DNA from 2 places in the Streptomyces sp. NEAU-W12 genome. Region 2 is predicted to be linked to the other one. Evidence: riboswitches for the same ligand, from Rfam matches in the RefSeq annotation. Region 2 holds a riboswitch; the other holds the start of a gene.

Region 1 (7,244 bases), on a different contig from region 2:
CCGAGACCACCAGGGACCGCAACCGGCCTGCCCGGCCGGCGGTTTCGCCGCGGCGGCGAGCGTGCGCGAGTGGTGTCGTGCCCCCCACTCCGGGCAGGGTGCCTCAGCCGAGCACGACGGTTTCGTCCGCGTCGAACTCCACCCCGACCTCGTCCCCGACCTCCGGTGCCGCCCGCAGCGCACAGGCCGCCTCGAGAACGGGCGCGTCCTCGGGCTGGAGGCGGACGGCGACATGGGTGCCGCGGAAGGTGCGCGCGGCCACGGTGCAGCGCAGGCCCGACCCGTCCGGGACCAGACGGACGCCGGCGGGCCGCACCAGCAGGGTGCGGGTGCCCTGCGGGGCGTCGGCCGGCACCGGGATCCTGCCCCAGGGCGTCACCGCGACGTCCGCGGCGATCGTCGCCCCGGCCACGTTCTCGAAGCCGAGGAAGCGGGCCACGAACGCGTCGGCCGGGCGCTGCCACACCTCGAGCGGCGTACCGGACTGGGCGATCCGCCCGTCCCGCATCACCACGACCCGGTCGGCCAGGGCGAACGCCTCGCCCTGGTCGTGCGTCACGGCGAGCACGGTGGTGCCCAGCCGGCCGAACAGCTCACGGAGTTCGACGACGAGCCGTTCCCTCAACGACCTGTCGAGCTGGCCGAGCGGCTCGTCGAGCATCAGCAACCGCGGACTGGGCGCCAGCGCGCGAGCGAGGGCCACGCGTTGCTGCTCGCCGCCGGACAGGGCCGCCACCGCCCGTCCGGCCGCCCCGGGCAGCCCGACAAGTTCCAGCAACTCCTTCACACGATCTGCCTGTTCGCTGCGGGACGCACCGTGCATCCGCAGCCCGAAGGCCACGTTGCCGCCCACGTCCCGCTGCGGGAACAGCTGGTGGTCCTGGAACATCAGTCCGACCCCGCGCCGGTGTGCGGGCACACCGGTCTGGTCGCTCCCGGCGAGCGAGATCCGCCCCGTGTCGAGGGGCTGCAGCCCGGCCACCGCCCGCAGCAGCGTGGACTTGCCGCTGCCGCTCGGCCCGAGCACGCAGACGATCTCGTGCTCGGCGACCTGGAGATCCACGCCGTCCAGCACCGCCCGCCCGGCGAAGCGGACGGTGGCACCCTCGAGACCCAACAGCATCTAGAACTCCCCGGACCGGTCGGTCCGCAGCCGCTCGAGGAGCAGCAGCGCCACCGCGCACACGATCATCAGAATCGTCGACAGGGCCATCGCCTGCCCGTAGTTGAGCTCCCCCGGCCTCCCCAGCAGCCGTGCCACGGCCACCGGCAGCGTCGGACTGTCCGGCCGCGCGATGAACACCGTCGCCCCGAACTCCCCCAGCGACACCGCGAAGGCGAACCCGGCCGCGACGAGCACGGCCCGCCGTACCATCGGCAGGTCCACCTCCCGCCACACCCGCCACGGCGTCGCCCCGAGCACCGCCGCCGCCTCCCGCAGCCGCACGTCCACGGCCCGCAGCACGGGCAGCATGGTCCGTACGACGAAGGGGACGCCGACCAGCGCCTGCGCGAGCGGCACCAGGATCCAGGAGGAGCGCAGGTCCAGCGGCGGCTCGTCGAGGGCGATCAGGAACCCGAAGCCGACGGTCACCGCGGACACCCCCAGCGGCAGCATCAGCAGGGCGTCGAAGCCCCGCACCAGCCGTCCCGCGTCCCGCCTGGTGAGCGCGACGGACGCCAGGGTTCCGATCGCCACGGCGATGGCGGTGGCCACGACCGCGTAGCGCAGGGAGTTGCCGACCGCCTCGATCGGCGCGACCAGGAACACGCCCCCGTCGTCGTGGGTCAGTGCCCGGTAGTGGCCGAGGCCGGCGTCACCGAAGGACCGTTCCACCAGCACCGCGAGCGGCAGGAGCAGCAGCACGGCGGCGGTCGCGACGACCCCGGCGAGCAGCGCCCACTGCCCTGCGCCGCGCGGCCGGCGCGCGGTGTGGGAGGCGTCCACCAGTCGCAGCGCGGTCTCCCGCCGTCGTACGGTCCAGGCGTGCAGGGCGAGGACCGCGCCCACCGCGACGAACTGGATCATCGTCAGGACGGCGGCGGTGGACAGGTCGAAGATCTCCGACGTCTGCCGGTAGATCTCCACTTCGAGGGTGGCGAAGGTGGGTCCGCCGAGGATCTGCACCACGCCGAAGGAGGTGAAGGTGAACAGGAAGACCATCAGCGCGGCGGCGGCCACGGCGGGGGCCAGCGCGGGCAGCGTGACGGTCCGCCAGGCCGTGAGCCGGGAGGCGCCGAGCATCCGCGCGGCCTCCTCCTGCCGCGGGTCGAGCTGGCCCCACAGTCCGCCGACGGTCCGTACGACGACGGCGTAGTTGAAGAAGACGTGCGCGAGCAGGATCGCCCACACGGTGGTGTCCAGCCGCAGACCCCACAGTTCGTCGAGAAGCCCGCCGCGCCCCACGAGCGCCATGAACGCCGTACCGACGACGACCGTCGGCAGCACGAACGGGACGGTGACCACGGCCCGCAGGAGCTGCTTGCCGGGGAAGTCGAAGCGGGCGAAGACGTACGCGCCGGGCAGGGCGACCAGGAGGGTGAGGGCGGTGGAGACCAGTGCCTGCCAGGTGGTGAACCACAGCACCTGCCGGACGTCGGACTGCGCCAGCACCTCCCCGATCCGCCCGGGCTGCCAGACCCCGTCGGCCTTCAGCCCGCGCGCGACGATCGCGGCGACGGGATGGGCGAAGAAGACGGCGAAGAACGCGACGGGCACGGCCATCAGGCCGAGCCGCGCCGCGGCCCCGCGCCACCTCGCCGCGGCCCGGCCCGCCTCGGCCCGTCTCACTTCAGTACGAGCGAGGTCCACGACTTGATCCACTGGTCGCGGTGGTCGGCGATCCTCGCCGGGTCCATGGTCTCGGGGTTCTCGGCCTGCGGTCCGAACTCCGCGAACTCCTCGGGCACCTGGGCGGTTTCCCGCACCGGGTAGACGAACATGTTGAGCGGCATGTCCTCCTGGAACCTCTTGCCGACCAGGAAGTCGAGCAGCGCCTTGCCGCCCTCGGGGTTGCGCGCGTTGCTCAGCAGCCCCGCGTACTCGACCTGGCGGAAGCAGGTGCCGTCGGCGACACCGGTCGGCGCGTTCTTCGGCTTCGGGTCGGCGTAGATCACCTCGGCGGGGGGCGAGGAGGCGTAGGACACCACCAGCGGCCGGTCGCCCCCGGCCTGCTTGCCGCCGGCCGAGCCGGAGAACTCCTCGTTGTAGGCCTGCTCCCAGCCGTCGACCACCTTGACGCCGTTGGCCTTGAGCTTCTTCCAGTAGCCCTGCCAGTTCTCGTCGCCGTACTCGGCGACGGTGCCGAGGACGAAGCCGAGTCCGGGCGAGGAGGTGGAGGCGTTCGACGTGACGAGCAGGTCCTTGTACTCGGGCTCGGCCAGGTCGTCGAAGGTCCGCGGCGGGGCCAGGTCGCGCTCCTCGAACCACGCCTTGTCGTAGTTGACGCAGACGTCACCGGTGTCGACGGGCGTGACCCGGTGCTTGTCCTCGTCGACCCGGTACTCGGGAAGGACGGCGTCGGATTCCCTCGCCTCGTACGGCTGGAACAGCCCGTTGTCGAGGGCGCGGGACAGCAGGGTGTTGTCGACGCCGAAGAAGACGTCTCCCTGGGGGTTGTCCTTGGTCAGGATCGCCTTGTTGACGGCCTGTCCGGCGTCGCCGTCCTCCAGGACCCTCAGCCGGTAGCCGGTCTCCTTCTCGAAGGCGGCGACGACGTCCTTGGACGCGGCCCACGAGTCGTGGCTGACGAGCGTGACGGTCTTCGAACCGCCGCCGCTCCGGCCGTCGCCGCCGGATCCGTCCGACCCGTCGGACGAAGAAGCGCAGGCGGACAGCGTGACCAGACCGAGCCCGACGGCCAGGCTCGTGACCTTCTTGGTGATGTTCACCGGTATTTCCTCCTGGGGTGACCAGGAAGAGACGCGGCCCTGCCCGGGGCCCCCGCAGGTGCCCCGGGCAGGGCGCAACAGCTCGAGTGATGACCGATCTCCCTACCCAGAATGACCTGGGCGAGGTTCGGAGGGTCTGCGGCCGGTGCCGCACTCTCAGCGCTGTGGCGCTCCCCTGTCGGAATATGAACGTGTGATGGCCCGGTATGAAGTTGTTGTTCCTGCGCCGGTCAGGTTACCGCTCGCTCGCGGCGAGCTGACCGCAGGCCCCGTCGATCTCCTGTCCACGGGTGTCCCGGATCGTCACCGGCACACCGTGCGAGGCGATCGCGTCCACGAACGCCTTCTCGTCCTCGGGCCGCGAGGCGGTCCACTTGGAGCCGGGCGTCGGGTTGAGCGGGATGAGGTTGACGTGCACGGGCCTGCCCTTCAGCAGCCGCCCGAGCCGGTCACCGCGCCACGCCTGGTCGTTGATGTCCCGGATCAGCGCGTACTCGATGGACAGCCGCCGCCCGGACCTGGCCGCGTACTCGAACCCGGAGTCGAGCACCTCACGCACGTTCCACCGCGTGTTCACGGGGACGAGGGTGTCGCGCAGTTCGTCGTCGGGGGCGTGCAGGGAGATGGCGAGGCGGCACTTGAAGCCCTCGTCGGAGAACCGGTTGATCGCCGGCACGAGTCCGACCGTCGACACGGTGATCCCGCGCTGGGACAGGCCGAGACCGTCCGGCTCGGGGTCGGTCAGACGGCGGATGGCTCCGACGACCCGGTTGTAGTTGGCGAGCGGCTCGCCCATCCCCATGAAGACGATGTTGCTCAGCCGCGCCGGCCCACCGGGGACCTCCCCGTCCCGCAGCGACCGCATCCCGTCCACGATCTGGTGCACGATCTCCGCGGTGGACAGGTTCCGGTCGAGACCGGCCTGCCCGGTCGCGCAGAACGGGCAGTTCATGCCGCAGCCCGCCTGCGAGCTGATGCACATCGTCACCCTGTCCGGGTAGCGCATGAGCACCGACTCGACCAGGGTCCCGTCGAAGAGCTTCCACAGCGTCTTGCGGGTGGTGCCCTGGTCGGTGGACAGATGCCGGACCACCGACATCAGCTCCGGAAGCAGCGCCTCCTGCAGCTTGGCCCGGGCTCCGGCGGGAATGTCGGTCCACTGCTCCGGATCGTGCGCGTACCGCGCGAAGTAGTGCTGCGAGAGCTGCTTCGCCCGGAACGGCTTCTCACCGGCCGCTGCGACCGCCTCCTTGCGCTCGGCGGGCGTGAGGTCGGCAAGGTGCCGCGGCGGCTTCTTGGATCCGCGCGGCGCGACAAAGGTCAGTTCTCCGGGCTTAGGCATGGCTGTACCAGTGTCGCAGATCCATCGGGGTGACCGCGCGGACCGGCCGCAGGCCTCCGGGGCCGCCCGGAACGGCCCCCGGAGACCTCTCCGGGACGGCGCGAGCCCCCGCGTCCGGCGGGACGCGGGGGCTCGAAGAGGTGCCGGGCCGGTCGGGTCAGCTCCCGACGAACACCACCAGCAGCAACCACACCACCGGCGCCGTCGGCAGCAGCGAGTCCAGCCGGTCCATGATGCCGCCGTGCCCCGGGAGCAGTGTGCCCATGTCCTTGATGCCGAGGTCCCGCTTGATCATGGACTCGCCCAGGTCGCCGAGGGTGGCGCTGACCGAGACCGCGAGGCCGAGCAGCAGCCCCTGCCACCAGGTGCCCTCGTCGATCAGGAACTGCATGCACAGCGCGCCCGCCGCCATGGCGAACCCGACCGCGCCCAGCAGGCCCTCGCGGGTCTTTCCGGGGCTGATGCGCGGGGCGAGCTTGTGCGTGCCGAAACGCCAGCCGACGGCGTACGCACCGGTGTCGGCGACGACCGTGATCACTATGAACGTCAGCACCCGCCAGGGCCCGTCGTCCGCAGCCAGCATCATCGACACGAAGGTCGCCAGGAACGGCACGTAGAACGCGGCGAAGACCCCCGCCGTGACATCCCTGAGGTAGTTCTCGGGCGGCTGGGCCATCCGCCCGACCAGCACCGCCAGCGCGGTGAGCGCCACGGCGATCCAGGCGCCGTCGCTGCCCCAGACGTACCCGGAGACGATCATGGCCGCCCCGCCGACCGCGAGCGGCACGAACGGTGCCCTGATGCCCTTGCGCTCCTCGAGCCGCTTCGTCAGCTCCCGCAGGCCCACCACTATGGCGACGGCGACAACGCCGACGAAGACGGCCTTCACGATGAACAGCGAGACCACGACCAGCGCACAGAGGCCGACGCCGACGCCTATCGCGGCACCCAGATCACGCCCCGCGGTCTTCTTCTGCGGTGGGGGCACCGGCTGCGGGGCGTCGGACATGGACTCCGGATTCTGCGGATGGTGCGGCATCTCCCCGGGGTGGGGGCGCGCCCGCGTCGTCTCGTCTCGGACCAGGGGGCCGCTCAGCCGAGCGATCCCCTGGTCCACGTCCTGGCCACCGCCGTGTTCGGGTGCGGCGGGCACGAGGGGCATGGGGCGAGTCTGCTGCGCGTAGTGCGCATCGTACGGGGGACCCACCGGGCCGGCTCCCTGGGCGGGCCCCCGGTCGGGCGACCCCCAGTACCCGGCCTGCGGCGGCGCCTCCCAGGAAGAGTCGTTCATCAGACCTCGAGCAGTTCCGCTTCCTTGTGCTTCAGGAGCTCGTCCACCTGGGCGACATACTTCGCGGTGGTGTCGTCGAGCTCCTTCTCCGCACGGCGTCCCTCGTCCTCGCCGACCTCGCCGTCCTTGACCATCTTGTCGATGGCGTCCTTGGCCTTGCGGCGCACGGAACGGATGGAGACCTTGGCGTCCTCGGCCTTGGCCTTGGCCACCTTGATGTAGTCGCGGCGGCGCTCCTCGGTCAGCTCGGGGAACACCACGCGGATGATGTTGCCGTCGTTGCTCGGGTTGACTCCCAGGTCGGAGTCGCGGATGGCCTGCTCGATGTTGCGCAGCGCGCTCTTGTCGAACGGCGTCACCACGGCCATGCGCGGCTCGGGCACGGAGAACGAGGCCAGCTGGTTGATCGGCGTCGGCGCACCGTAGTAGTCGGCCACGATCTTGTTGAACATCGCCGGGTGCGCACGGCCGGTGCGGATCGCGGCGAAGTCCTCCTTGGCGACCACGACGGCCTTCTCCATCTTCTCCTCGGCCTCGAGGAGGGTCTCTTCGATCACCACTTGCTCCTGCGTGTCTTGAGTAGGCCCGGCCGCGGTTCCCTGTCGGGGCAACGACCGGCTGCGTCGCGTCTTGTTCCTGCACGGTTCCCGACCGGTGGGACATTGTCCATCCCCCGGGCCGGTCCGCCCCGTCCGTCCCCCGGGGGTGTCGCCCCTCGGA
Region 2 (7,244 bases):
GAGGGTCCTGGTGGTGTTCTCTCCGCCCGAGAGCTGAGCGGCGGTCCCGGGTTCCCTAGGGGACCGCTCAGGGGAGGACAAGGGATCCGAGGCCCCCGGCAGGGCTCCTGCCGCCCTAGCATCGAGTGCAGGACATCATTCACGTGACCCGGTACGAGACGGGCGAAGCAGGTAAGGACGAAGGCGATGCGAGAGATCTTCATGGGACTGCCGTGGTGGGTGAAGTGGATCGCGGTGCCCGTCATCGCCCTGGTCGTGTTCGGCGGCCTGATAGCCAGCGTGGTCGGCTTCGTGATCGGACTGCTCTTCAAGGTGCTGGTCTTCGTCGCCCTGGTCGGCGGACTCATCTATGTGGTGCGGAAGTTCACGTCGAGCTCGACGTCGCGCGGCGACTGGTGAGCTGCACGGGGAGCCGGTGAAGCGGTAACAGCCGACGCCGGTTCCCTCGGGCGGGGGAAGTTTCCCGGACGGAGCGTCTGTCTGCGGTGACAGACGGTTAGAGTCCGGAAAGCCATGCGGGGGCGGTCCCCGCGAGCGGCGTACACCCCCACCCGTGTTCCCCCGCACGGGCTGCCCCCTCGCTTCGGGAGTGACCCTTGGCCACGGCTGCCACCGTCCCCGCACACCTGTCCGCCGTTCCCTGCCAGCCCCGCGCGCGGGCGGCGTCCGAGCCGGCGCCCGCCGCGACCCTGATCGGTTCGGTGCAGCGCGCGATGCGTCTGCTGGAGTCCGTGGCGGGACACGAGTACGGGGCCCCGGCCAAACAGCTGGCCCGTGAGACGGGACTGGCGCTTCCCACGGCCTACCACCTGCTGCGCACCCTGGTGCATGAGGGCCATCTGCGCCGTGACAAGGGGCTGTTCTTCCTCGGCGACGCGGCCGAGCGACTGACCAGCACCGGAGCCCCGCAGAAACGTCGCCGCACGGTTGTCGACGCGCTCGCGCGCTGGCGTGACGCAATCGGGGCTCCCGTGTATTACGCGGTGTACCGCGAGGGTGAGATCGATTTGGTGTGCGTCTCCGACACCCCGGGGCATCCCGCGGTCCAGGAAGGGGCCGACTTCCGGGCGACCGGCCACGCGCACGCCATCGGACAGTGCCTGCTCTCCCAGCTCGACGTGGCAGCCCGCCGGGACCACCTCGACCGCTACCCCGTGCAGCCCGTCACGCCGTACACCGTGCGCGACGGGCACAGCCTGCTCCGACGCCTGGAGCGGACGCGTCGTATGGAGCCGGTGTTCGCGCGTCAGGAGTACGCGCTGGGCACGGTGTGCGCGGCCGTCCCCATCACAGCCGGTGCCACGGCCGCGACGGTCGCCGTCTCTCTGCCGGCGCACCAGGTTCACCGGCTGCACCCTGCCGCCCAGCAGTTGCAGACGGAAGTGGGCCGTCTGCTGGGGCCATTGGCACTCTCTATCAGTATCTGAAAACTCACTCCTTGTGATTCGCCGTGTACGTTGAGCAAGATTCACCTAGTGTCAGGAGTCCATTCCCGGCCGGTCCGTAGCGAATGACGGGGTAGGCGATGCGCGAGTCCGTGCAGGCAGAGGTCATGATGAGTTTTCTCGTGTCGGAGGAGCTGTCCTTCCGTATCCCGGTGGAACTCCGCTACGACACCTGTGATCCCTACGCCGTACGGCTGACCTTCCATCTTCCCGGTGATGCGCCGGTGACCTGGGCGTTCGGCCGGGAACTGCTGATCGACGGCGTGGGCAGACCATGTGGCGAGGGCGACGTACGCGTATCGCCGGTCGATCCCGACGCCCTGGGCGAGGTGCTGATCCGGCTTCAGGTCGGCGGCGACCACGCACTGTTCCGCTCGTCGACGGCGCCGCTCGTGGCCTTCCTCGACCGCACCGACAAGTTGGTGCCGCTGGGCCAGGAGGGGGCGCTCGCCGACTTCGACGCCCATCTCGACGACGCGCTGGACCGCATTCTGGCGGAGCAGAGCGCCGGGTGAAGCGTTCTGCCACCGGTCACCCGCTGCGGACTGGCCGGCCCGTAGCGGGTGACCGGTGGCCGACTGTCGGAAGGCGGGTCGCCGAGGGAAGGACCGGGGGCGGCCACGAGCGGACGGCGTGATCCGGCGCAGCGGATCAGCGCTTGCGGCGCCTGCCCCGCCCCCCGCCGCGTGCCGGAGCCGCCCGGACGCCCTCTTCGGCCGCCTGTGCCGTCGGACGATCGGCCGAGACCACCAGGGCGGCCAGCGCCGTGGTGACCGGCACCGAGGCGACCAGACCGATCGATCCGATCAGCGTACGCACGATCTCCTCCGCCACCAGCTCGCTGTTGGCGACGGTCCCCACACTGCTCTGTGCGATGGAGAACAGCAGCAGCAAGGGCAGCGCGGCGCCCGCGTAGGCGAGGACCAGGGTGTTGACGACGGACGCGATGTGGTCGCGGCCGATACGGATGCCCGCGCGGTACAGCCCGCGCCGGCCCATCGACGGGTTGGCCTCGTGCAGTTCCCAGACGGCCGACGTCTGTGTGACCGTCACGTCGTCCAGCACACCGAGCGATCCGATGATGACGCCGGCCAGCAGTAGACCGCTCATGTCGATGTCGGGGTAGAGACCGTGGATCAGCCCGGTGTTGTCGTCGGTGTCGCCGGTCAGCGCTGCCCAGCTGATGAAGACCGAGCCCAGAACGCCGATCAGCAGCAACGAGATCAGCGTTCCGAGCACTGCCACGGAGGTGCGTGCCGACAGTCCGTGGCAGAGGTACAGGGCTTGCAGCATGATGGCGCTCGCCCCCACCACCGCCACGACCAGGGGGTTCGATCCCTGCAGGATCGCGGGCAGGATGAAGAAGTTCAGCACCAGGAAGCTGACCGCCAGTGCGATCAGCGCCATCACACCGCGCAGCCGTCCGACGACCACTACGGCGACCGCGAAGATGCCGGCGAGCAGGGCCAGCGGCACGCGCCGGTTCACGTCGGCGACCGAGTACTGGAGGTCCTCGGGCGCGGAGGGTTCGTAGGCGACCACGACCTCCTGCCCCTCGCTCAGCTGCCGTGACTGGTCCGGCTGCACGATCTCGGTGAAGGTGCGGCCTGCATCGTCGCCGGTGTCGACCCGGATCGTCGCCTTCTTGCACGTGCCGTCCGCCTGCTGCTGTGCGGAGGACCCCTCGGCCGTCGAGGTGTCGCCGGTCGGGACGCCTCCGGACGCGTTGACGGACGAACAGCTCACCTCGTCCACCTCGGTGACCGTGGCCTGCTGCGTCTGCCGGTCGAAGCCGACGCCGGTGCGTTCGTGGCCGGGTGCGCCGCCCGGCCACAGCACCGCGAGACCGATCAGCACCGCAGCGCCGAACGGGATGAGGACTGCCGCGATGACCTTGCGCAGGTGCTTCGAAACAGGGGCAGCCGGTCCGTGGCTGTGACTGTGCCCATGGCCGTGCCCGCCATCGGAGCCCGGACTGTGCTGGCGTCCGCCGTCGCCCGGAGGTGGACCGCTGTACCCGCCGCCCGGGCGGGGGCCGCCCCCGGAGTTCGAGCCATGCCCGCGGCCCCCACCACCGGGGTCCGGGCTGTGCCCGTGGCCAGGACCGTGATCCTGGCCACGGGCACGACCCTGCCCTTGCCCTCCTTGCCCTTGCCCCGGCCCATGGCCCGGGTCCTCGCCGGGCAGGCGGTTCTGCGCCACCGGTGCCTCGCCGGAACCGTGTCCATGCCCGAACCAGTCTCCGGAGCCGGGGCCGTCTTTCTGACCGTCCCCATGGTTCAGGCCGTGGTCGGAGGCGGGCTCTCTGCCGCGGTCGCCGCCGATTCGGGCGCCGGAGCCGCGGGGTGGTTCGGGCGGCGGGTACGGGGGAGGTTGCGTCGAGGTCACCGCCCGATCATCGCAAGAACAACGAGGGCCCTCTGTTCACCGCGCCAGAATTCCCGCTAGCGTGGAGCCACCTTTTGTACGCGCGGGAGCTCGGAGCACCGGGCTGAGAGGACGCTGACCTTCGTTCCAGGGACGTTTCACATGAAACATCACCGTTGTCCGAGTGATGTTTCACACGGAACGCCGACGGACGGAAGCCGCTGCGTCGACCGCTGAACCTGTTACCGGGTAATGCCGGCGTAGGGAGTAGGTCTCATGACCAACAAGGACGCACGCACGCCTGTCTCCGCCCAGGACCCGACGGAAGCGTCGGTTCAGGAGGAGGCAGGGAAGTCCATCGGCTGGCACAAGGCGTACATCGAGGGCACACGCCCCGATCTGCGGGTGCCGGTCCGTCAGGTGCACCTCACCAACGGGCAGTCGGTCACGCTGTACGACACATCGGGCCCGTACACCGACCCCCTGGTCGACACCGATGTGCGCAGAGGGCTGGCCCCGCTGCGGGAGAACTGGATCATTGGGCGTGGCGACACCGAGGAGTACGCGGGGCGTCCGGTCCGCCCCGAGGACGACGGGATCAAGCACACCTCGCCGCGCGGTGGGCTGCGCAATCTCGACGCGGTGTTCCCCGGTCGGCCCCGTCAGCCACGCCGGGGTCGGCCGGGCGGGCCGGTCACACAGTTGGCGTACGCACGCCGCGGCGAGGTCACGCCCGAGATGGAGTACGTGGCCATCCGGGAAAACGTGTCGCCGGAGGTCGTGCGGGAGGAGATCGCGGCAGGCCGTGCGGTGCTGCCCGCCAATGTCAACCACCCGGAGATCGAGCCGATGATCATCGGCAAGCGGTTCCTGGTGAAGGTCAACGCCAACATCGGCAACTCCGCGGTGACCTCCTCCATCGAGGAAGAGGTGGAGAAGATGACCTGGGCGACCCGATGGGGTGCCGACACGGTCATGGACCTGTCCACCGGCCGCAACATCCACACCACCCGGGAGTGGGTGCTGCGCAACTCCCCCGTCCCCATCGGCACAGTGCCGCTTTACCAGGCGCTGGAGAAGGTCGACGGCAGGGCCGAGGAACTGACCTGGGAGATCTACAAGGACACGGTCGTCGAACAGGCTGAACAGGGCGTGGACTACATGACGGTCCACGCGGGCGTACGGCTGGCGTATGTCCCGCTCACCGCCCACCGCAAGACGGGCATCGTCTCGCGCGGCGGCTCGATCATGGCGGCATGGTGCCTGGCGCACCACAAGGAGTCTTTCCTGTACGAGAACTTCGAGGAACTCTGCGAGATCCTCGCGGCGTACGACGTCACCTACTCGCTCGGTGACGGTCTCCGGCCGGGCTCGATCGCCGACGCCAACGACGAGGCCCAGTTCGCGGAGTTGCGCACCCTCGGGGAACTCAACCGGGTCGCCAGGCGTTTGAACGTGCAGACCATGATCGAGGGCCCGGGGCATGTCCCGATGCACAAGATCAAGGAGAACATCGAACTTCAGCAGGAGATCTGCGATGAAGCCCCGTTCTATACGCTCGGCCCGCTGACCACGGACATCGCGCCCGCGTACGACCACATCACCTCCGGTATCGGTGCGGCGATGATCGCATGGTGGGGTACGGCGATGCTCTGCTACGTCACGCCCAAGGAGCACCTGGGCCTGCCCAACCGCGACGACGTCAAGACGGGTGTCATCACCTACAAGATCGCCGCCCATGCCGCCGACCTGGCCAAGGGGCATCCAGGGGCCCAGGAGTGGGACGACGCCCTGTCCGACGCGCGCTTCGAGTTCCGGTGGGAGGACCAGTTCAACCTGGCTCTCGACCCGGACACGGCACGCGAGTTCCACGACGAGACCCTTCCGGCGGAGCCCGCGAAGACGGCGCACTTCTGCTCGATGTGCGGGCCGAAGTTCTGCTCCATGAAGATCAGCCGGAGCATCACGGAGCGGTTCGGAGGGATCTCGGCGGAGGGTGCGTCGGCCGAGGGCGCGTCGGCCGAGGAGATCGCCGAGGGGATGCTGCGGAAGTCGAAGGAGTTCGCAGAGGCAGGAAACCGCGTGTATCTGCCGTTGACGGACTGAGACGTACTGAACGGACAAACGGACCGGAAGAACGAGGGGGCGGGCCGTTCGGGCCCGCCCCTCTCTTCCCGGAAGGACGGGTCGGCAGACTGGATGCCATGACAGCGAGATCAATGAGCAAAGGGTCCAACCTCTCCGTCGACGCCCGGGCGGTGCACGTCGAGATCGCTTGGACGGCCGGGGCCGGTGTGCCCGACATCGACGCGTCGGCTCTGCTGCTCACGGAGGCCGGGCGGGTGCGGGACGACGGCGACTTCGTCTTCTACAACCAGCCGCAGCACACCTCCGACGCCGTGACGCACCTGGGGAAGCGGAATGCCGCCGGCGCCGCGACCGACACGATCGAGGTGGACCTGAGCCTGCTGGAACCGGCCGTCGATCGGGTCGTGCTGTGCGCGTCGTCCGACGGCGGGACGTTCGGCCAGGTGCCGGGACTGGTACTCAGGCTGCTCGACGCCGGTGCGGGGGCCGAGATCGCCCGGTTCGACATGGCGGCCGCGACGGAGACCGCGTTCATCGGGGGCGAGCTGTACCGGCGCCAGGGAAAGTGGAAGTTCCGCGCGGTGGGGCAGGGGTACGCCTCGGGGCTCGCCGGGCTGGCCACCGACTTCGGTATCACCGTGGACGACGCTTCCCCGGCGTCAGCGGCCTCCACGACCGCTGACGGCTCCACCACGGTACCCGGCGCTACGACACCCTCTGCCGCGCCCGCGGTGCCGTCTGCGGCACCCACCACCCCGCTCCCACCCCGGCCCCCGGTCGCGCCCACCGCCTCCGCCCCGGGGCCCTCTGCCCCGCCCTCCGTGCCGTCGGCCGTTCCTTCGGCCGCTCCGCTCCTCACCAAGGGTGAGGAGCGGTTGCCGGTGGACATGCGCAAGCGGCTGTCACTGCGCAAGGAACAGGTGGCAGTCAGTCTGCGTAAGCACGGGGCCGCCGGAGTCACCGCGCGCGTCGTCCTCGTACTGGACGCCTCCGGTTCCATGTCCTTCCTGTACTCCAAGGGAGTGGTGGCGGACGTCGTCGAACGTATGGCCGCGGTCGCCGCGCAACTGGACGACGACGGTGAGATGCAGGCCTGGACGTTCGCATCGAACCCGGCGCGGCTGCCGGACCTGCTCCTGGGCGAGCTGCCCGAATGGCTCCGGCTGCACGTACGGGTGGGAGAGATGAGTCTCTTCCGGCGCGGGCGGAAGAAAGGGCTGGACCCGAGCCAGGTCGACATGCGAGAGGTCGGCATCCAGAACGAGGAGCAGAAGGTCATCGCCGAGGTCCGCTCCTTCGTCAGGCACAGCCCCGCGGCGGCCCCGACGCTCGTGCTGTTCTTCT

What was found. A riboswitch is a leader RNA that binds a small molecule or an ion and turns the genes downstream of it on or off. The one in region 2 is predicted to bind thiamine pyrophosphate.
Region 1: linked by a shared signal. The riboswitch ahead of ORI94_RS10005 (thiamine ABC transporter substrate-binding protein) and the one ahead of thiC (phosphomethylpyrimidine synthase ThiC) in region 2 are both predicted to bind thiamine pyrophosphate.

The regions. Positions count from the first base shown of each region.
Region 1 covers NZ_JAPJDM010000006.1:219,786-227,029, reverse strand. Annotated here, with positions in the region: gene ORI94_RS10015 (ABC transporter ATP-binding protein) at 104-1,123, opposite strand; gene ORI94_RS10010 (ABC transporter permease) at 1,124-2,812, opposite strand; gene ORI94_RS10005 (thiamine ABC transporter substrate-binding protein) at 2,788-3,891, opposite strand; TPP riboswitch at 3,973-4,078, opposite strand; gene rlmN (23S rRNA (adenine(2503)-C(2))-methyltransferase RlmN) at 4,127-5,233, opposite strand; gene ORI94_RS09995 (phosphatidate cytidylyltransferase) at 5,391-6,524, opposite strand; gene frr (ribosome recycling factor) at 6,524-7,081, opposite strand.
Region 2 covers NZ_JAPJDM010000001.1:277,137-284,380, forward strand. Annotated here, with positions in the region: gene ORI94_RS01220 (cupin domain-containing protein) at 1-37, shown strand, start outside; gene ORI94_RS01225 (DUF5326 family protein) at 187-399, shown strand; gene ORI94_RS01230 (IclR family transcriptional regulator domain-containing protein) at 690-1,427, shown strand; gene ORI94_RS01235 (SsgA family sporulation/cell division regulator) at 1,526-1,960, shown strand; gene ORI94_RS01240 (YibE/F family protein) at 2,097-3,833, opposite strand; TPP riboswitch at 3,906-4,096, shown strand; gene thiC (phosphomethylpyrimidine synthase ThiC) at 4,089-5,918, shown strand; gene ORI94_RS01250 (VWA domain-containing protein) at 6,017-7,244, shown strand, end outside.